DNA from 2 places in the Streptomyces sp. NPDC030799 genome. Region 1 is predicted to be linked to the other one. Evidence: riboswitches for the same ligand, from Rfam matches in the RefSeq annotation. Region 1 holds a riboswitch; the other holds the start of a gene.
What was found. A riboswitch is a leader RNA that binds a small molecule or an ion and turns the genes downstream of it on or off. The one in region 1 is predicted to bind glycine.
Positions count from the first base shown of each region.

Region 2: linked by a shared signal. The riboswitch ahead of gcvT (glycine cleavage system aminomethyltransferase GcvT) and the one ahead of gcvP (aminomethyl-transferring glycine dehydrogenase) in region 1 are both predicted to bind glycine.

Region 1 is NZ_JBVIDS010000002.1:4,181-14,491, forward strand. Features, by position in the region: gene ACZ41I_RS03855 (DUF881 domain-containing protein) at 1-539, shown strand, start outside; gene ACZ41I_RS03860 (small basic family protein) at 536-868, shown strand; gene ACZ41I_RS03865 (DUF881 domain-containing protein) at 874-1,746, shown strand; gene ACZ41I_RS03870 (FHA domain-containing protein) at 1,937-2,767, shown strand; gene ftsR (transcriptional regulator FtsR) at 2,812-3,549, shown strand; gene ACZ41I_RS03880 (bifunctional nuclease family protein) at 3,635-4,108, shown strand; gene ACZ41I_RS03885 (MerR family transcriptional regulator) at 4,340-4,984, shown strand; gene ACZ41I_RS03890 (DNA polymerase IV) at 5,039-6,523, shown strand; gene ACZ41I_RS03895 (PRC-barrel domain-containing protein) at 6,445-6,816, opposite strand; glycine riboswitch at 6,936-7,030, shown strand; gene gcvP (aminomethyl-transferring glycine dehydrogenase) at 7,204-10,089, shown strand; gene ACZ41I_RS03905 (TOBE domain-containing protein) at 10,143-10,311, opposite strand, start outside.
Region 2 is NZ_JBVIDS010000010.1:326,618-336,928, reverse strand. Features, by position in the region: gene ACZ41I_RS25815 (L-serine ammonia-lyase) at 1-534, opposite strand, end outside; gene glyA (serine hydroxymethyltransferase) at 626-1,894, opposite strand; gene gcvH (glycine cleavage system protein GcvH) at 1,909-2,286, opposite strand; gene gcvT (glycine cleavage system aminomethyltransferase GcvT) at 2,395-3,522, opposite strand; glycine riboswitch at 3,565-3,677, opposite strand; glycine riboswitch at 3,678-3,777, opposite strand; gene ACZ41I_RS25795 (AAA family ATPase) at 3,940-4,584, shown strand; gene ACZ41I_RS25790 (enhanced serine sensitivity protein SseB) at 4,714-5,505, shown strand; gene ACZ41I_RS25785 (enhanced serine sensitivity protein SseB C-terminal domain-containing protein) at 5,706-6,488, shown strand; gene ACZ41I_RS25780 (ABC transporter permease) at 6,759-7,766, shown strand; gene ACZ41I_RS25775 (ABC transporter substrate-binding protein) at 7,837-9,624, shown strand; gene ACZ41I_RS25770 (ABC transporter permease) at 9,735-10,311, shown strand, end outside.

The DNA of each region.
Region 1 (10,311 bases):
CGGCGCTGAAGTCGACCGGCGGCAGCACGCAGGCGGACCTGGTGGACGTTCTGTCGGGCGCCACCGCGGTCCATGGGCCGGGCGTCAAGCTCGTGGTGAACGACGCCAAGGAGGCCAGCTCCGGCGGTGACGGCACCAATCCGCGGGAGACTTCGGGGTTCTCCGACACCGGCCGGGTCCGCGACCGGGACATGCAGCGCGTGGTCAACGGGCTGTGGGAGTCGGGCGCCGAGGCCATCTCCATCAACGGTCAGCGGCTGACCGCCCTGTCCGCGATCAGGGCCGCGGGGGACGCGATACTGGTCGACAACAGGCCGCTGGTGCCGCCGTACACGGTGCTGGCGGTGGGCGACGGGAAAAAGTTGAGCAACGGGTTCCAGAACAGCGCCGACGGCCTGTATCTGCATGCCCTGGAGCAGAACTTCGGCATCCGCGCCACCATCTCCACCGAGGGCGACGTACGGTTGCCCGCCGCACCCAGTGTGATCGTACGCACAGCACAGCCGAGCACCGAGAAGACTGAGAAGGGCACATCGTGATCGCCGTACTGGGCCTCGTCGTGGGAGTCGTGGCCGGCCTGTTGGTCCGGCCCGAGGTTCCGGCGGTTGTCGAGCCTTATCTGCCGATCGCCGTCGTGGCGGCACTGGACGCCGTGTTCGGCGGTCTGCGGGCCATGCTCGACGGCATCTTCGACGACAAGGTCTTCGTGGTGTCGTTCCTGTCGAACGTGGTCGTCGCCGCGCTGATCGTGTTCCTGGGTGACAAATTGGGCGTGGGTGCGCAGCTGTCCACGGGTGTCGTGGTGGTCCTGGGTATCCGGATCTTCTCCAACGCCGCGGCCATCCGGCGGCACGTGTTCCGGGCGTGACACCGATGAGCGAGCAGAACGAGCGGAACGAGCAGCCGGAGAAGCGGGATACTCCGGACAAGTCGGAGCACAAGCTGCGCAAGGAGCTGCCCGAGGAGGTGCCCGCGCGGGCACCGGAACCCGAGCCCGGGCCCGAGCCGAGGACGCAGGAAGCGCTGACCGGCAGGCAGCGGCTGGTCAAGGGGCTGTGGCCGCCGCGGGTCACCCGGGCCCAACTGATCGTCGCTGTACTGCTGTTCGGCCTCGGCTTCGGGCTGGCGGTGCAGGTGGCGTCCAACAGCGACAGCGACAGCGCGCTGCGCGGCGCCCGTCAGGAAGATCTTGTTCGCATCCTCGATGAACTCGATTCGCGTACTCAGCGTCTTGAGGACGAGAAGCAGGGACTCGAAAAGCAGCGCCAGGAACTGCAGAGCAGCTCCGACCGGGCCGCGGAGGCCCGCAAGCAGACGGCCGAGAAGGAGAAGCAACTCGGCATTCTCGCGGGCACCGTGGCGGCGCAGGGTCCCGGCATCACGATGACGATCGAGGACACGAAGGGGACGGTCAAGGCGGACATGCTGCTCGACGCGATCCAGGAGTTGCGTGCGGCCGGCGCGGAGGCGATCCAGGTCAACGGGGTACGGGTGGTCGCGGGTACCTACTTCACGGACGCCGGCGACAGTGTCGGCGTCGACGGGAACAAGATCAACGCCCCCTATCGTTTCAAGGTCATCGGCAAGCCGCAGGACCTGGAGCCGGCGTTGAACATCCCAGGAGGCGTGGTGCAGACGCTGGAGAAGGAGCAGGCCACGGTGACCGTTCAGCAGTCGGACAAGATCGTCGTGGACGCCTTGCGACAGGCGAAGCGGCCTGACTACGCTCGGTCGTCCTCCCAGTGAACCGGTGGTGCATGGGGGACATCCGGCAGGGGCATGAGGTTGCGGGGGGTCGGCGCACCGAAGGGGTGGTGCGTGGTGGAAACTGTCTGGTGGATACGGACGTTGTGAGAATGTCCGGCTCGGCCGGTGTAGGCAATCAGGGTTCGTCCTGCCCCACGGGCGGGTCTGTTTCGGTCAAGGGGAATCGCCCGTGAAGTTGTTTGCGAAGTTGTTCGGCAAGAGCGCACGAGAGGGCAGCGGCAACGCGACCGCTCGGCATCGCGCACAGCCTGACGCGGAGGGCCAGCGCCCGCTGTTCCGGGACCAGGTCGCTGGTCCGGGCGGTGACATTTCCGGAGGTCAGGGCGGGGCGTCGGTTGACCCTGCCCAGTCCGGCGGCATAGGTTTCGGGCAACCGTCAACCTCAGGTGCGGGCGGAGGGTTCGCCCCCGGTCCGTACGCGTCCCATGCCCCGGCGGGGCAGCCGCAGCAGGAGGATCCGTCCATGTCGGCCCTGGTGTGTACGAGGTGCGGTAACCGCAATGCGGAGAACGCGCGCTTCTGTTCCAACTGTGGTGCGCCGCTGCGCCCGGGAGTGGCGCCGGAGCGTGCCTCCGAGACGACGTCCACGATCTCGATCTCCGGTCTGGAGGCCTACGACTCCGAGGTCACCGGTCAGACGCAGATGCCGATGCTGTCGCCGGAGGCGCAGGCCGCGGTGGACGCGCTGCCGCTGGGCTCGGCGCTGCTGGTGGTGCGCCGGGGACCGAACTCGGGCAGCCGCTTCCTGCTGGACAGCGACCTGACCACGGCGGGCCGTCATCCGCAGAGCGACATCTTCCTGGACGACGTCACGGTCTCGCGCCGGCACGTGGAGTTCCGGCGTTCCCCGGACGGCTCGTTCACCGTGGCCGACGTGGGCAGTCTGAACGGCACGTACGTCAACCGCGAGCGGATCGACCAGGTCGCTCTGTCGAACGGTGACGAGGTGCAGATCGGCAAGTACCGGCTGGTGTTCTACGCGAGCCGGCAGGGCATCTGACCCGCCCCCGGACCGGCGTCCGGGGGGACTCCCAGGGAAGGTCCATGCTTCAAACACCGAGCGGCGGTGCCGGAAGCGGTACCGCCGCCAGGGACAGTGGGCTGATGAGCATCGGCACGGTGCTGAACGTGCTGCGTGACGAGTTTCCCGAAGTCACCATCTCCAAGATCCGTTTCCTGGAGGCCGAGGGGCTCATCGAGCCGCAGCGGACCCCTTCGGGGTACCGCAAGTTCAGCGCCGGGGATGTCGAGCGGCTGGCTCATGTGCTGAGGATGCAGCGGGACCACTATCTGCCGCTCAAGGTGATCCGCGAGCGGCTGGACGCCATGGAGCGGGGCGAGGCCGTCCAGCTCCCCCTCGTGGGGCGTCAGCGCACCGCGGAAGACGTTCCGGAACCGCCCGGGGCGCCCACGGTGGCCCGGGTGGGCAGGGCCGAGCTGCTGGCGGCCGCGGACATCGACGAGGGTGAGCTGAAGGAGTGGGAGTCGTACGGCCTCATCGCTCCCCTGGAGGACGGGGTGTACGACGCCGAGGCCGTCACCGTGGCCTCGCTCGTCGCCGAACTGGGCCGCTTCGGGATCGAGCCGCGCCACCTGAGGGTGATGAAGGCCGCCGCCGACCGTGAAGCCGGACTCGTCGACCAGGTGGTCGCCCCGCTCAAGCGCCACCGCAACCCGCAGACCAGGGCACATGCCGAGGCCCGTACGAAGGAGCTGGCGGCGCTCACCGTGAAGCTGCACGCGGCCCTCGTGCAGACCGCTCTCGGCGTGCGGCTGCCCTGAGCTCGGCGGCTCCCCGGCGGCCGGATCGGGCAGCTGTTCCCGGCCCGACTACCCAAACGTCCCGGGCACGGCCTAGGGTTGCTGTGTGAACGAGCTCGATGTCGTAGGTGTCCGGGTCGAAATGCCCTCCAACCAACCGATCGTGCTCCTGCGCGAAGTGGGAGGCGATCGTTACCTCCCCATCTGGATCGGGCCGGGGGAGGCGACGGCGATCGCCTTCGCCCAGCAGGGCATGGCCCCCGCCAGGCCACTGACCCACGACCTGTTCAAGGACGTGCTGGAGGCCGTCGGCCAGGAGCTGACCGAAGTACGCATCACCGATCTGCGGGAAGGCGTCTTCTACGCGGAGCTGGTCTTCGCCAGCGGCGTCGAGGTCAGCGCCCGCCCCTCCGATGCCATAGCGTTGGCCCTGCGCACCGGGACGCCCATCTACGGCAGTGACACGGTCCTGGACGACGCCGGTATCGCCATTCCGGACGAGCAGGAGGACGAAGTGGAGAAGTTCCGCGAGTTCCTCGACCAGATCTCGCCCGAGGACTTCGGCACCAGCAGCCAGTGATCAGGAGCGGCCGGTAAGTGCCGATCCTCCTGGTGGGACGGGCATGTGCCACCGGCCATTGAGAGCGTCCTACGGCTTCCCCCGAAGGCATTCGGCTAGCCTTTCCCCGCGGCGGGACACGGGAAACCACTCCTAGGGTGATTATCACTCGGCGTGCCGAGTGTGGCGATCGTTGACGCACCCCTGGTGACTGCCTACCGTCGTGAAGGCAGGTCAAGGACGGAGGTCGGCGTGAGAACCAGCGGCGACGGTACGGCTGGGGGTGCTCCCGTGCGCGGTTTCGGGGAGAGCGGTCCGTACCCGGTTCACAGCAGCGCGGTGGATCACGCTCCGCAACGGCCGACGGCGGTGCCGAACGGCGGAGGGGCGGCGTCCATGACATCCGAGCAGATCGGCTATCGGGGGCCCACGGCCTGCGCGGCAGCCGGCATCACCTACCGGCAGCTCGACTACTGGGCCCGCACCGGCCTGGTCGAGCCGAGCGTGCGGCCCGCCTACGGGTCGGGCACCCAGCGGCTGTACAGCTTCCGGGACGTGGTCGTCCTGAAGATCGTGAAGCGCTTCCTGGACACCGGGGTCTCGCTGCAGAACATCCGCGCGGCCGTGCAGCACCTCAGAGAACGCGGTTTCCGCGACCTGGAGCGGATGACCCTGATGAGCGATGGCGCAACGGTCTACGAGTGCACCTCGCCGGACGAGGTCCACGCCCTGCTCCAGGGCGGTCAGGGCATCTTCGGGATCGCCGTCGGCGTGGTGTGGCGGGACGTGGAAAGCGCACTCTCCCAGCTGCACGGCGAGCGCATCGACACGGGCGAGACCCTCGTCGGGCACAACCCCGCGGACGAGCTGGCGCGGCGCCGCAACCGGGCGGTCTGACGCTGCCCCTTCCGGGGCCGGGCATTGTCAGTGCCGTGGTGCAGCATCGGAGATGTGAGAAACACGCCCACGATCCTGCATCTCGACATGGATGCCTTCTACGCCTCGGTGGAGCAGGCATCCAAGCCGAGCCTGCGCGGGAAGGCGGTCGTCGTGGGCGGCCTCGGACCACGCGGGGTGGTGGCCACCGCGTCGTACGAGGCACGGGCCTTCGGGGTCCACTCGGCGATGCCCATGGCCCAGGCCCGCCGGCTGGCGCCCAACGCCGCCTATCTGGTGCCGCGCTTCACCCTGTACCGGACGGTCAGCGAACAGGTGATGGCGCTGCTGCGGGAGCTGTCACCGCTGGTGGAGCCGCTCAGTCTGGACGAGGCGTTCGTGGACCTGGAGGCCGGGGGGACGGCCTGGGACGAGGAGTCGGCGCGGCTGGCCGGGATCAGGCTCCGCGCGGACATCCGGGAGGTCACCGGGCTCACCGGTTCGGTCGGGCTCGCCGCCTCCAAGATGCTCGCCAAGATCGCCTCCGAGCAGGCCAAGCCGGACGGCCTGGTGCTCATCGAGCCGGGGTCCGAGCGGGCCCTGCTGGGGCCCATGCCGGTGCGGACCCTGCCCGGGGTCGGCCCGGCCACCGGCGACCATCTGCGCAGAGCCGGGATCACGACGGTCGAGGAACTGGCGGAAGCGGGCGAGGACGAACTGGTCCGGCTGCTCGGCAAGGCCCACGGGCATGCGCTGTACGCCATGGCCCTGGCCCATGACGAGCGGCCCGTGGTGGCCGAGCGCGAGGCGAAGTCGGTGTCGGTCGAGGACACGTACGACGTGGACATCCATGACCGGCTGAGGATCGGCCTTGAGGTGCAGCGGCTCGCCGACCGGTGTGTGGGGCGGCTGCGCGAGGCCGGGCTGTCGGGGCGGACCATCGTGTTGAAGGTGCGGCGGTACGACTTCTCGACGCTGACCAGGTCGGAGACGCTCAGGGGACCGACGGACGATCCGGCGGTCGTGCGGGAGGCAGCCGCGCGGTTGCTGGACTCCGTGGACACCACGGGCGGGGTACGGCTGCTCGGCGTGGGTGTCTCCGGGCTCGCCGACTACACCCAGGAGGACCTGTTCGCCCAGGCCATGCCCGTGCCTTCGGCAGAAGAGCCGGAGAAGGGCGCGGTCGAGGTCATGGTGGAGCGGCCGGAGTCTGTCGAACGGCACTGGCGTGCCGGGCAGGATGTGCGGCATGCCGAGTACGGGCACGGGTGGGTGCAGGGCAGTGGACTGGGGCGGGTGACCGTGCGGTTCGAAACGCCGCAGTCCCCTCCGGGACGGGTGCGGACGTTCTTTGTCGACGATCCCGCGCTGGAGTCGGCCGATCCATTGCCGTTGGTTTCGGATTCCGCCCATGAGGAGCGTCCGACGCCGGACGGGGACGAGGAGCGGCCGGCGCCGGGGCGAGGCCAGGACGAGAGGCCTCAGGTCTCCTCCGAACCCGCCAGCTTGCCGAAGTCGTGGTCCGGGACCGACGGGGGCGGGGTCACGTCGAGGCCGTAGTGGTGGTAGAGCTGGAGTTCCTGTTCGGGGGAGAGATGGCGGCCCACGCCGAAGTCGGGGGCGTCCTTGATCAGGGCGCGGTCGAAGGGGACGTGGAGGGAGCCTTCGATCAGTTCACTGGGCTCCAGGGGGACGAAGGCGTCCCGGGAGAACAGGCCGGTGCGTATGGCCGCCCACTCGGGCACGCCGGTCGCGTCGTCGAGGTAGACCTCGTCGATGGTGCCGATCTTGGTCCCATTGCGGTCGAACGCCTTGCGGCCGATCAGGTTGCGCGGATCGATCTCGGTCTGCACGGTCCCTCTCCCTCCACTTGGTCGCAACTCATCCGTAACCACTACGAAAGAGCACAATCAGGGAGGCGGCCACTCGAAGGCTCGGGCGTTGACCTCGCTGGTAGGCTGACAGCGGCTGCTGACCCCGTGCGGGAGAGTCCTCCGACCACCTCGGAGGCGCCGAAGGAGCAAATCCTCCCCGGAATCTCTCAGGCTCACGTACCGCACGGACGAGGTCACTCTGGAAAGCAGAGCGGGTGTCGACGGCTTCCGCTCTCACCGACGGTGAAAGCCGGGGCTCTCGGGGCCCGGTGAAGCTCTCAGGTTGAGATGACAGAGGGGGAGGCCGTCGGGGCACCCGCGCCGTGGTGCCCCTCGAAGGTCGCGTCAGACCAGGAGGCCTCCGCAATGACCGCCCACCGCATTCCGCTCTCGGAGCTCGAAGCGGGCATCCCGTTCGAGCAGCGCCACATCGGGCCCGACCAGGAGGCGCGGGCCAAGATGCTCGCGCACGTCGGCTACGGCTCCCTCGACGAGCTGACCGCCGCCGCGGTCCCGGATGTGATCAAGAACGCCGACGCCCTCGATCTGCCGGGCGCCCGCACCGAGGCCGAGGTGCTCGCCGAGCTGCGCTCGCTCGCCGACCGCAACCAGGTCCTCGACTCCATGATCGGCCTGGGCTACTACGGCACCTTCACCCCGCCGGTCATCCTGCGCAACGTCATGGAGAACCCGGCCTGGTACACCGCGTACACCCCGTACCAGCCGGAGATCTCGCAGGGACGGCTCGAGGCCCTGCTGAACTTCCAGACCGTGGTCGCCGACCTCACCGGCCTGCCCACCTCCGGTGCCTCCCTGCTCGACGAGGGCACGGCCGCCGCCGAGGCGATGGCCCTGTCGCGGCGCATGGGCAAGAACAAGAAGGGCCTGTTCCTGGTCGACGCGGACGCGCTGCCGCAGACCATCGCCGTCATCGAGACGCGCGCGGAGCCCACCGGTGTCGAGGTCGTCGTCGCCGACCTCAGCGAGGGCATTCCGGCCGAGGTGGCCGAGCGCGAGATCAACGGCGTGCTGATCCAGTACCCGGGAGCCTCCGGCGCCGTACGGGACATCAAGCCGGTCATCGACCAGGCGCACGAGCTGGGTGCCCTGGTCACCGTGGCCGCCGACCTGCTGGCGCTGACCCTGCTGACCTCGCCGGGTGAGCTGGGCGCGGACATCGCCGTCGGTACCACCCAGCGCTTCGGTGTGCCGATGGGCTTCGGCGGTCCGCACGCGGGCTACATGGCCGTGCACGAGAAGTTCGCGCGCAGCCTGCCCGGCCGCCTCGTGGGCGTCTCCGTCGACGCCGACGGCAACAAGGCCTACCGGCTCGCGCTGCAGACCCGTGAGCAGCACATCCGCCGCGAGAAGGCCACCAGCAACATCTGCACCGCGCAGGTGCTGCTCGCCGTGATGGCCGGCATGTACGCCGTCTACCACGGGCCGGAGGGTCTGAAGACCATCGCCCGGCGCACGCACCGGTACGCCACGATCCTCGCCGCGGGCCTGAAGGCCGGCGGGGTCGAGATCGTCCACGGCGCCTACTTCGACACCCTCACCGCGCGCGTGCCCGGCAGGGCCGCCGAGGTCGTCGCCGCCGCCCGGGCGGGTGGCGTCAACCTGCGGCTCGTCGACGCCGACCACGTCTCCCTCGCCTGCGACGAGACGACCAAGCGGGCTCAGCTGGCCGCCGTCTTCTCCGCCTTCGGCGTCGAGGCCGACATCGAGGCGCTGGACGCGACCGCCGAGGACACCCTGCCCGAGGCACTGCTGCGCACCGACACCTACCTGGCCCACCCGGTCTTCCACCAGTACCGCTCCGAGACCGCGATGCTGCGCTACCTGCGCAAGCTGGCCGACCGCGACTACGCGCTCGACCGCGGCATGATCCCGCTGGGCTCCTGCACCATGAAGCTCAACGCGACCACGGAGATGGAGCCGGTCACCTGGCCCGAGTTCGGCCAGCTGCACCCGTTCGTGCCCGCCGAGCAGGCCGAGGGCTACCTCACGCTCATCCGCGAGCTGGAGGAACGTCTCGCCGAGGTCACCGGCTACGACAAGGTCTCCCTGCAGCCGAACGCCGGTTCCCAGGGCGAGCTGGCCGGTCTGCTGGCCGTACGCGGCTACCACCGCGCCAACGGCGACGAGCAGCGCACCGTGTGCCTGATCCCGTCCTCCGCGCACGGCACCAACGCCGCCAGCGCCGTGATGGCCGGCATGAAGGTCGTCGTCGTCAAGACCGCCGAGGACGGCGAGATCGACGTCCAGGACCTGCGCGCCAAGATCGAGCAGTACCGCGACGAGCTGGCGGTGCTGATGATCACCTACCCGTCGACGCACGGTGTGTTCGAGGAGCACGTCGCCGACATCTGCGCCCAGGTCCACGAGGCCGGCGGCCAGGTGTACGTCGACGGTGCCAACCTCAACGCCCTGGTCGGCCTCGCCAAGCCGGGCCACTTCGGCGGTGACGTCTCCCACCTGAACCTGCACAAGACCTTCTGCATCCCGCACGGCGGCGGCGGCCCCGGCGTCGGCCCGGTCGCGGTCCGCTCGCACCTGGCGCCGTACCTGCCGAACCACCCGCTGCAGCCGGAGGCGGGCCCGGACACGGGCGTCGGCCCGATCTCGGCCGCGCCCTGGGGCTCCGCGGGCATCCTGCCCATCTCCTGGGCGTACGTCCGCCTCATGGGCGGCGAGGGCCTCAAGCGCGCCACGCAGGTGGCCGTGCTCTCGGCGAACTACATCGCCAAGCGCCTGGAGCCGCACTACCCGGTGCTCTACACCGGCCCCGGCAACCTGGTCGCGCACGAGTGCATCATCGACCTGCGCCCGCTGACCAAGGCGACCGGCGTGAGCGTGGACGACGTGGCCAAGCGCCTGATCGACTACGGCTTCCACGCGCCGACCATGTCCTTCCCGGTGGCCGGCACGCTGATGATCGAGCCGACCGAGTCGGAGGACATCACCGAGCTGGACCGGTTCTGCGAGGCGATGATCGCCATCCGCGCGGAGATCGAGAAGGTCGGTTCCGGCGCGTGGCCGGCGGAGGACAACCCGCTGTCGGGCGCCCCGCACACGGCCGCCGCGCTCGGCGGCGAGTGGACGCACGCCTACAGCCGCGACGAGGCCGTCTTCCCGGCCGGTGTCTCGGCCGCGGACAAGTACTGGCCGCCGGTGCGCCGTATCGACCAGGCCTTCGGCGACCGCAACCTGGTCTGCTCCTGCCCGCCGCTGGACGCGTACGAGGACTGAGCGAGCGTGGCTCTCAGGGCCCCGTCCGGTTTCCGGGCGGGGCCCTCGCCGTGTCAGGCCGTCGCCAGGGACACCTCGGTCGCCTTGATGAGAGCGACCACGTCGGAGCCCACGAAGAGACCCAGGTCGGTGGCGGCGTCCTTGGTGATGGCAGCGGTCAGTTCACCGCCGGGCACGGAGATCTTCACGGAGGCCATCGCGGCGCCGGTGGTGAGGCCGATG
Region 2 (10,311 bases), on a different contig from region 1:
GCCGGTGCGGAACGGGTACTTCAGGACCGTGTCGTCCAGCACGATGCGGTCCGCTCCGACCGCGTCCTCGTCCACGACGAAGCCGCCGCCGACCGAGTAGTACGTCTTGGAGAGCAGCTCCGCGCCCGAGGCGTCGTACGCCCATATCGTCATGCCGTTGGCGTGGTACGGCAGGGCCTTGCGGCGGTGCAGGATCAGGTCGTCGTCGAACGAGAAGGGGATCTCGTGCTCGCCGAGGAGCGAGATACGGCCCCCGGTCCTGATGCGCTCGACCCGCTCGTCCGCCGTCTCCACGTCCACCGTGCGGGGCGAGGCGCCCTCCAGGCCGAGCAGGACCGCCTTCGGGGTGCCGTGACCGTGGCCGGTGGCGCCGAGGGATCCGTACAGCTCGCACCGCAGGGAGGCCACCGGGTCCAGCAGGCCTTCGTTGCGCAGGCGACGGGCGAACATGCGCGCCGCGCGCATCGGGCCGACCGTGTGGGAGCTGGACGGGCCGATGCCGATCGAGAACAGGTCGAAGACCGAGATGGCCACGGTCACTCCTCAAAAAAGCAGAACAGGGGTGGTGGGGCACCCTCGGACACTCTCCTGCGAGTGCCCCACCGGGGACTTGCCTGGTCCGGGCTTACTTCTTCAGGCCCGGGTACAGCGGGTGCTTGTCGGCGAGCGCCTTCACGCGCGCCTTGAGGGCCTCGGCGTCGTACGACGGCTTCAGCGCCTCGGCGATCACGTCCGCGACCTCGGCGAAGTCCTCGGCCGTGAAGCCGCGGGTCGCCAGGGCCGGCGTACCGATCCGCAGGCCCGACGTCACCATCGGGGGCCGCGGGTCGTTCGGGACCGCGTTGCGGTTGACCGTGATACCGACCTCATGGAGTCGGTCCTCGGCCTGCTGCCCGTCCAGCTCCGACTCGCGCAGGTCGACGAGGATCAGGTGCACGTCCGTGCCGCCGGACAGGACGTTCACCCCGGCCTCACGGGCGTCCGCCGCCGTCAGGCGCTCGGCGAGGATCCGGGCACCCTCCACGGTACGACGCTGGCGCTCCTTGAACTCCTCCGAGGCCGCGACCTTGAAGGAGACGGCCTTCGCCGCGATCACGTGCTCCAGGGGACCGCCCTGGAAGCCCGGGAAGACGGACGAGTTCAGCTTCTTCGCGAAGTCCTTGCTGCGGGCGAGGATGATGCCGCCGCGCGGACCGCCCAGCGTCTTGTGCGTGGTGGAGGTGACCACGTCGGCGTACGGCACCGGGTTCGCGTGCAGCCCCGCAGCGACCAGTCCGGCGAAGTGCGCCATGTCGACCCACAGGTGGGCGCCGGCCTCGTCGGCGATCCGGCGGAACTCGGCGAAGTCCAGCTCACGGGGGTATGCCGACCAGCCCGCGATGATCACCTTCGGGCGGTGCTCCTTGGCCAGCCGCTCGACCTCGGCCATGTCGACCAGGCCGGTGGCGGCGTCCACGTGGTAGGCGACCACGTTGAACTGCTTGCCGGAGAAGTTCAGGCGCATGCCGTGGGTCAGGTGGCCGCCGTGGGCGAGGTCCAGGCCGAGGATGGTGTCCCCGGGCTGGGCCAGCGCGAACAGGGCCGCCTGGTTCGCGGAGGCGCCGGAGTGGGGCTGGACGTTGGCGTACTCGGCGCCGAACAGCTCCTTGATCCGGTCGATGGCGATCTGCTCGGCGACGTCGACGTGCTCGCAGCCGCCGTAGTAGCGGCGGCCCGGGTAGCCCTCGGCGTACTTGTTGGTCAGCACCGAGCCCTGCGCCTCCATCACCGCGAGCGGCGCGAAGTTCTCGGAGGCGATCATCTCCAGCGTGGACTGCTGGCGGCCGAGCTCGGCGTCGACCGCGGCGGCGATCTCCGGGTCAAGCTCGTGCAGGGGCGTGTTCAGGGAGGTCATACGGCTACGACTCCTCAGCCGGCGTTCTGGGCGGTGTACTCGTCGGCGGAGAGCAGGTCGGCCGGCTCCTCCGTGACGCGCACCTTGAACAGCCAGCCGCCCTCGAAGGGGGCCGAGTTCACCAGCGACGGGTCGTTGACGACGTCCTCGTTGACCTCGGTGACCTCACCGGTGACCGGCGAGTACAGGTCCGAGACGGACTTGGTCGACTCCAGCTCGCCGCAGGTCTCGCCCGCGGTCACCGTGGAGCCGACCTCGGGGAGCTGGGCGTAGACCACATCGCCGAGCGCGTTGGCCGCGAACTCGGTGATGCCGACCGTCGAGACGCCGTCCTCGGCGGCCGACAGCCACTCGTGCTCCTTGCTGTAGCGCAGCTGCTGGGGGTTGCTCATGGCCTGAATTCTCCTGTACGCGCGGGAGTGCTGATGAAGGGGGACGGTGGAAACCGCTGGTGAGCAGCGGAAACGTGCGCGGGGTCACACAATGACCGCGCCCAGTGTCTACTTCTGGCGCTTGTAGAACGGCAGCGCCACGACCTCGTACGGCTCGTGGCTGCCCCGGATGTCCACGCCGACGCCAGGGGTGCCGGGCGCCGCGTGTGCCGCGTCGACGTAGGCCATGGCGATCGGCTTGCCCAGGGTGGGGGAGGGGGCGCCGGAGGTGACCTCGCCGATCACCTGGCCGCCCGCGACGACGGCGTACCCGGCACGCGGCACACGCCGGCCCTCGGCGATCAGCCCGACGAGGACCCGCGGCGGGTTCTCCTGAGCCCGGGCGGCGGCCTCGGTGAGCGCCTCGCGCCCGACGAAGTCGCCCTCCTTCTCGAACTTCACCACCCGGCCGAGCCCGGCGTCGAAGGGGGTGAGCGCGGTGGTCAGCTCGTGCCCGTACAGCGGCATGCCCGCCTCCAGGCGCAGGGTGTCCCGGCAGGACAGGCCGCAGGGGACCAGACCGACGCCCTCGCCGGCCTTGGTCAGCGCCTGCCACAGCTCCACGGCGTGCTCCGGCTTCACGAACAGCTCGAAGCCGTCCTCGCCGGTGTAGCCGGTGCGGGCGATCAGCGCCGGGACGCCGGCGACGGTGCCGGGCAGGCCGGCGTAGTACTTGAGGCCGTCGAGGTCGGCGTCCGTGAGTGACCTCAGGATGCCGGGGGACTCCGGCCCCTGCACGGCGATCAGCGCGTACGCGTCCCGGTCGTCACGGACCTCGGCGTCGAAGCCGGCGGCGCGCTCGGTCAGCGCGTCCAGCACCACCTGGGCGTTGGAGGCGTTGGCGACGACCATGTACTCGGTCTCGGCGAGCCGGTAGACGATCAGGTCGTCCAGGATGCCGCCGTCGGCCTGGCAGATCATGGTGTAGCGAGCGCGGCCGACGCCGACGGAGGCGATGTTGCCGACCAGGGCGTAGTTGAGGAGGGCGGCGGCCTGCGGGCCGGTGACGGTGATCTCGCCCATGTGGGAGAGGTCGAACAGGCCCGCCTTCGTACGCACGGCGATGTGCTCGTCGCGCTCGGAGCCGTAGCGCAGGGGCATGTCCCAGCCGGCGAAGTCGGTCATCGTCGCACCGAGCGAGCGATGCAGCGCGTCCAGCGCGGTATGACGCAGCTCAAGGGGTTCGGTACTGCTCATCGGACGGTCGTCTCCCAGGAAAGCAGGACAGGCGAGGAACGTTCCTCCCCATCTGTCATCGGAACCTGAGAGGTTCGCCAGGACCGCCACAGGGACGATCACGGCTTGCACCTTGGGTGGAGCCACTGTCGCAGCGGCCCGCTTTTCAGATGTGCCTCGCCCGCGCGGTAACGGGGCCTGAGAGATTCAAGGGAGGGACTTGCTCCTTCGGCGTCCCGGCAGCAGTGCTGCCAGGAACTCTCCCGCGCGGATTCAAGCGGCCGGTATGCAGTTGGCGGCCACATCATTGCACGGCGGGCCGGCTTTTGTAACCGACCTGTGGCAGGACGCGGACCCCTTCGCCACCCTCGTTCATTACCTTCTCTTTACGCGTAGCGGGCAGGAAGATTACCGGGCCGACAGGGGAGGAAGATCACGATGAACAGCACCCCGGTGTACGCCACCGTCACCACCGGCATCGCCGTGCCCGGGCAGCGCACCGCCCCTTCCCCCGTCGTCCGCGACCTGCGCGACCGCGCCGGCCGCAGCCCGCACGCCCTGCTCTTCGGCCCCGAGGACCTGGTGGTGATCGCCGGCCTGCCCGGCAGCGGCAAGTCCACCCTGATGCGGCGCGCGGTCGCCGGGCGCCGCATCGACTCCCAGGACATGCGCGACCGCTTCGCGGCCCGCCTGCCCCGCGCGCTCCCGTACGCCCTCTACCGCCCGCTGGTCCGCCTCGCCCACTACGCCGTCCTGCGCCGCGCCCTGCGCACCGGCGAGGGCGTCGTCGTCCACGACTGCGGCACCCAGTCCTGGGTGCGCGCCTGGCTCGCCCGCGCGGCCCGCCGCCGCGGCGGCACCCTCCATCTGCTCCTGCTCGACGTCACGCCGGACACGGCCCGCGAGGGCCAGCGGACCCGCGGCCGGGCCGTCTCCCGCTACGCCTTCCGCCGCCACCGCCGTACAACCGCCCGGCTGCTCGCCGCGGTCGGGCGGGGCGAGCCGCCCGCGGGCTGCGGCTCCGCCGTGCTGCTGGACCGCGCGGCGGCGGACACCCTGCGGCGGATCGCATTCACCGGATGAGGGGGCACAGGGCTGAGGGGGGCGATGAGCACCAGGGTGAGGGGGACGATATGCGCAGGGGCAGGGACTGTCACAGCCACCCGCTAGCCTTCTTGGTCACAGCAGAGATTTCCAGCAGGCGGTAGGCAGATGGACTTCCCGGCGGACATTCCCGCGGACTTCCCGGCACAGGCGCACCCCCAGCCGCACGGCGGCTGGCCCGGCAACGAGCTGGAGGAGGTGCTCTCGGCCTCCCTCGGCATACCCGCCGCGGCCGGCCGGATCATCGAGGTCCTGGGCCGCAGTCTGCTGTGGATCCCGCTGCCGAGCGGGGGCGGCCCCGACAGCGGCGCTCTGGACCTGCCCACGCTGGACATCGCCGGCCAGGCGTACGTCCCGGTGTTCAGCTCCGAGGAACAGCTGCGCCAGGCGGCCGGCTCCCACATGGCGTACACCATCGCTCCCGCCGTGGAGTTCGCCCGCGGTCTGCCCCCGCAGGTCGGCATCGCCGTGAACCCCGACGCTCTGGTCGGCATCCCGCTCCCGCCCGAGGCGGTGGCCGAGCTGTGCCGGGCCGGCCGCACCCCGCTCGACGGCCCCGGCACCGGCGGCCGGGTCCGCCTCTTCGAACCCGACTGGCAGGACGACCCGGTCGACTTCCTCTCCGCCGCGTCCGCCGAGTTCGCCGAGACCGGCGTGGTCCTCACCGCCCGCCGCTGCCTGGCCGCCATAGAGACCGACGACCCGGTGATGTTCGTCGGCGTGGAACTCTCCCAGTGGGAGGGCGACCTGCGCACGCTCCCCATGCAGGCCCTGGGCCGCGCCCTGGGCAAAGTCCCGGTCAAGTGGCCGATGAACCTGGTCCTCCTCGACGTGACGGACGACCCGGTGGCCGCATGGCTCAAGGCGAACGTCCGCCCCTTCTATCAATACGGTCACTAGAAGTACGGCGACCGGGTACGACGCGGGGGCAGCCGGCCCAGGGGCGCGGGGAACCGCGCGACGAGCCCCCCACACACCCGCACCCGCGCACGCACAGAAGGCCCGGAGCCACTGGGCGCTTAAGCTGTCTCCAAACGCGGGGCACGAAAAAGAGAAGGGCACGACAGGTGAGCGCGAGCCACAGCGGCAGCGTCGAGCACATGCTGCGCCAGGTCACGCCCGGACGCTACGACGCCTACGAGGCCCTGCTGCGTGCCCTCGCCACCCCGTCCGCCGGCCAGATCTGGATGCTCCTGTGGCACGGCCAGGCCGGCTCCCCGGACGCCCAGTACGGAAACATGGAGGTCGACGGCTTCCAGTACGCCCCCTGCGTCACCTCCGCCCAGGAACTCTCGGCCAGCGGCTGGAACCGGTCCTACGAGGTCGTCGAGGGGCTCGACGTGGCCCGCACCCTCTACCCGGACCACTACGGTCTCTGGCTCAACCCGCACGCCCCGGGCGGCGGCGTCGGCATCCCCTGGCTGGACCTGCGCCGCATCGCCACGGGCCTGGACCGCCAGCCCGCCGGCCCTCTCCGGCTGACCGAACCCGGCATCGAGATTCCGCAGTTCTACGCCCTGCTCGCGCAGAACGCCCATCGCACACCGGCCCTGCGCTCGCTGCGCCGCGCCTGGGTGCAGCCCGCGCTCGGCGCCCCGTATCTCGCCATCGGCCTGGACGTGTACGACACCTCGCCGGCCGCGGTCGACTCGGTGCGCGCGATGATGCAGCAGTCCGTCGGCGCGGTCCCGGAGGGCCTGCCGGTGTCGACGGTCGCGATGACCGACGAGTACGACCCGGTCGTGATGTGGATGCGGGCCAATGCCCGCCCGTTCTACGACCGTGACGCCCACGCCGCGCCACAGCCCCAGCTCCAGGCCTCTCCCCAGCAGCAGGCGCCCGTCGCCGGATACGGCTATCCACCGGTGCACGGCAGCTACTGACCTGGGATCATCGTCCGTATGTCCCGTTTTGCCCACGCAGTTGTCCGGCCGGCTCCCGTCCGGTCGCCGTAACTTCCTGTCCGCATAACAGGAAACGCCTGCTTGCATCACGGTTGCGCATCCATTCCTCGTCAAGGCTGGCGGCTGATCGCGCAAGCGTTGAAGACTCCCCCTTCAAGGGGTTCGCCCCTGTGTACGACGGACTGTTTGATGCCGCTACCAGCGGCAAGTGCGGGCCGGCTACCGCCGGTTGAGAGGGGTCCCAGCCTGATGACGGCACCATTGCACGAGCCGACCGCGGAAGCGGCCCCGGGTGCGGCAGAGGAAGCGGCGGTCGCGGCCACCGACGCGAAGGCCGTTCAGGGCCGGTCCCTGGGCCGGATCGCCTGGGAACGCCTCAAGCGGGACAAACTGGCGCTCACGGGCGGCGTAGTCGTGCTCCTCCTCATCGTGGTCGCACTGCTCGCACCGGTGATCACGAGTCTCGTCGGTCAGGACCCGGACCTCTACCACCAGGGCCTGATCGACCCGCTGTTCAGCACCCCCAAGGGCTCGATGGGCGGCATCAGCGGCGACCACCTGCTCGGTGTCGAACCGGTCAACGGCCGCGACATCTTCGCCCGCATCCTCTACGGCGCCCGGATCTCGCTGCTCGTCGGCTTCCTGTCCGCCGTGGTCGCCGTCATCCTGGGCACCATCCTCGGCATCCTGGCGGGCTTCTTCGGCGGCTGGGTGGACTCGGTCATCAGCCGGGTCATGGACGGCCTCCTCGCCTTCCCGCAGCTGCTGTTCATCATCGCGCTGGTCTCCGTCATGCCCAACCAGATGCTGGGGCTCACCGGCACGGGCGTGCGTGTGTTCGTGATGATCCTGGTCATCGGCTTCTTCGGCTGGCCGTACATCGGCCGCGTGGTGCGCGGCCAGACGCTCTCGCTGCGCGAACGCGAGTACGTCGAGGCGGCCCGCTCGCTCGGCGCCGGGCAGCTCTACATCCTCTTCAAGGAGCTGCTGCCCAACCTCGTCGCGCCCATCATCGTGTACACGACGATGATGATCCCCACGAACATCCTGACCGAAGCGGCGCTCAGCTTCCTGGGTGTGGGCGTCAAGCCGCCCACCTCCTCCTGGGGACAGATGCTCTCGAGCGCGATCGACTACTACGACTCGGACCCCATGTACATGGTGATCCCGGGCGTGGCGATCTTCATCACGGTTCTGGCCTTCAACCTCTTCGGCGACGGCGTGCGGGACGCGCTCGACCCGAAGGCCTCCCGCTGAAGTGCCGTACCCCAAGCGTCCCGTGAGCTCTCCCACGGGGTCTCTCATCAAATCCGGAGGATCCGAGATCGTGAACACCCAACGCACCTCAGGGCGGCGCAAGCAGGCCCTTGCCGCTGCCGCAGTGGTCGCCGGGCTGCTGACCACGGCGGCGTGCGGCGGAGGCAACGGCGGCGGCTCGAAGGACGGCGCGGCCGGCTTCAACGCGGCGGTCAACAAGGTTGCCCAGGCCGACCAGGTCAAGAAGGGCGGCACGCTGAAGTTCGTGAGCACGCAGGACGCCGACTCGTGGGACACCACGCGCGGCTACTACGGGTTCATGTGGGACTTCTCGCGCTACTACAGCCGCCAGCTGGTCACCTACAAGACCGCGCCCGGTGCCGAGGGCGCCACGCTCACCCCGGACCTCGCCACCGACATGGGCAAGGTCTCGGACGGCGGCAAGACCTACACCTTCACGCTGCGTGACGGCGTCACCTGGGAGGACGGCAAGCCGATCACCTCCCAGGACGTCAAGTACGGCATCGAGCGCGTCTGGGCGCAGGACGTCCTGTCCGGCGGTCCGATCTACCTCCAGCAGATGCTGGACCCGAAGAACACCTACAAGGGTCCGTACAAGGACAGCGCCAAGGACCACCTGGGCCTGAAGGCGATCTCGACGCCGGACGCGAAGACGATCGTCTTCCACCTGCCTGCGCCCAACTCGGACTTCCTCCAGACGCTGGCGATGACCACGGGCTCCCCGGTCCGCCAGGACAAGGACACCAAGTCCAAGTACGGCCTGCACCCGTTCTCCTCGGGTCCGTACAAGTTCGAGTCGTACGCCCCGGGCAAGAACCTGGTCCTGGTCCGCAACGACAAGTGGCAGGCGTCCTCCGACCCGGTCCGCAAGGCGTACCCGGACAAGATCACCCTGGACATCTCCACCAACCAGGTCAACTCCGACCAGCAGCTGCTCAACGGCGACTACGACGTGGACGCCAGCCAGACCGGCCTGGGCCCGCAGGGCCGTCAGATCGCCCTGAAGCAGCACAAGGACAACCTGGACAACCCGGTCTCCGGCTTCATCCGCTACGCGGTCTTCCCGCAGAGCGTCAAGCCGTTCGACAACATCCACTGCCGCAAGGCCGTGATCTACGCCGCCGACCACGTGTCGCTGCAGACCGCCCGCGGTGGCCCCATCGCCGGTGGTGACATCGGCACCAACATGCTCCCGCCGTCGGTCGCCGGTGGCGAGGGCCAGAAGTACGACCCGTACCAGATCGCGACCAAGAACAAGAACGGCAACGCCGACCTGGCCAAGCAGGAGCTGAAGGCCTGCGGCAAGGCGGACGGCTTCTCCACCACCATCGCGGTCCGCAACAACAAGTCGCAGGAAGTGGCCACCGCCGAGTCCCTGCAGGCCGCGCTGAAGAAGGTCGGCATCAACGCCGACATCTACCAGTACGACGGCTCGCAGTCCCCGGGCATCATCGGCTCGCCCTCGAACGTGGCGAAGAAGAAGCTCGGCATCATCATCATGGGCTGGGGTCCGGACTTCCCGACCGTCCAGGGCTACGGCATCCCGCTGTGGAGCAGCAAGTACATCCTGCAGAGCGGTAACAACAACTACGCCCTGATCAAGGACAAGACGATCGACGGTCTCTTCGACCAGTACACCACCACGCTGGACAACTCGAAGAAGACCCAGCTCGCCACGGAGATCAACCACAAGGTCTCGGAGGGCGCGTACTACCTGCCCTTCACCTTCGAGCGGCTGCTCAACATCCGCTCCTCGCGTCTGGCCAACGTGTACACGACGAACGCGTACAGCGGTTACTACGACTTCGTCAACCTCGGCCTGAAGTCCACGAAGTAAACCCGGCACACCCGCCGTACGGCACGAAAGGCAGGTGAAGGCCGGCGCGGCGAGCCGCGGGCCCACCGGAAGATCTCCGGGGGCCCGCGGTCCGCGGCGGGCCGTTAGCTGTGCTCGCTTACCTCATCAGGCGGCTGTTCGCCGCCGCAGTGATGCTGGTGGTCATCATCCTGGTGGTCTTCAGCATCTTCTTCCTCGTCCCCAAGTGGGCGGGCGTGGACATCGCCACGAGCTTCGTGGGCAAGCAGGCAGACCCGCACGCCGTCGAGGCGGTGCGCGAGAAGCTGGGTCTGGGCGACCCGATCTACGTCCAGGTCTGGCACTTCTTCAAGGGCATCTTCGTCGGCCGCACCTTCTCGGCCGGCGGTGACGTCACCCACTGCGCCGCGCCGTGCTTCGGCTACTCCTTCCGCAGCGAGCAGGCCGTCTGGCCGGTGCTGACCGACCGCTTCCCGGTGACCCTGGGGCTCGCGCTCGGTGCCGCCGTGCTGTGGCTGGTCTTCGGTGTCGCGGCGGGTGTGCTCTCCGCCCTCAAGCGGGGCAGCATCTGGGACCGCGGCGCGATGGTCGTCGCCCTCAGCGGCGTGTCCCTGCCGATCTACTTCACGGGCATGCTCGCCTCGGCGATCTTCGTCTTCGGACTGAACTGGTTCGGCCCCAAGTACATCCCGCTCGGCGACAGCGTCT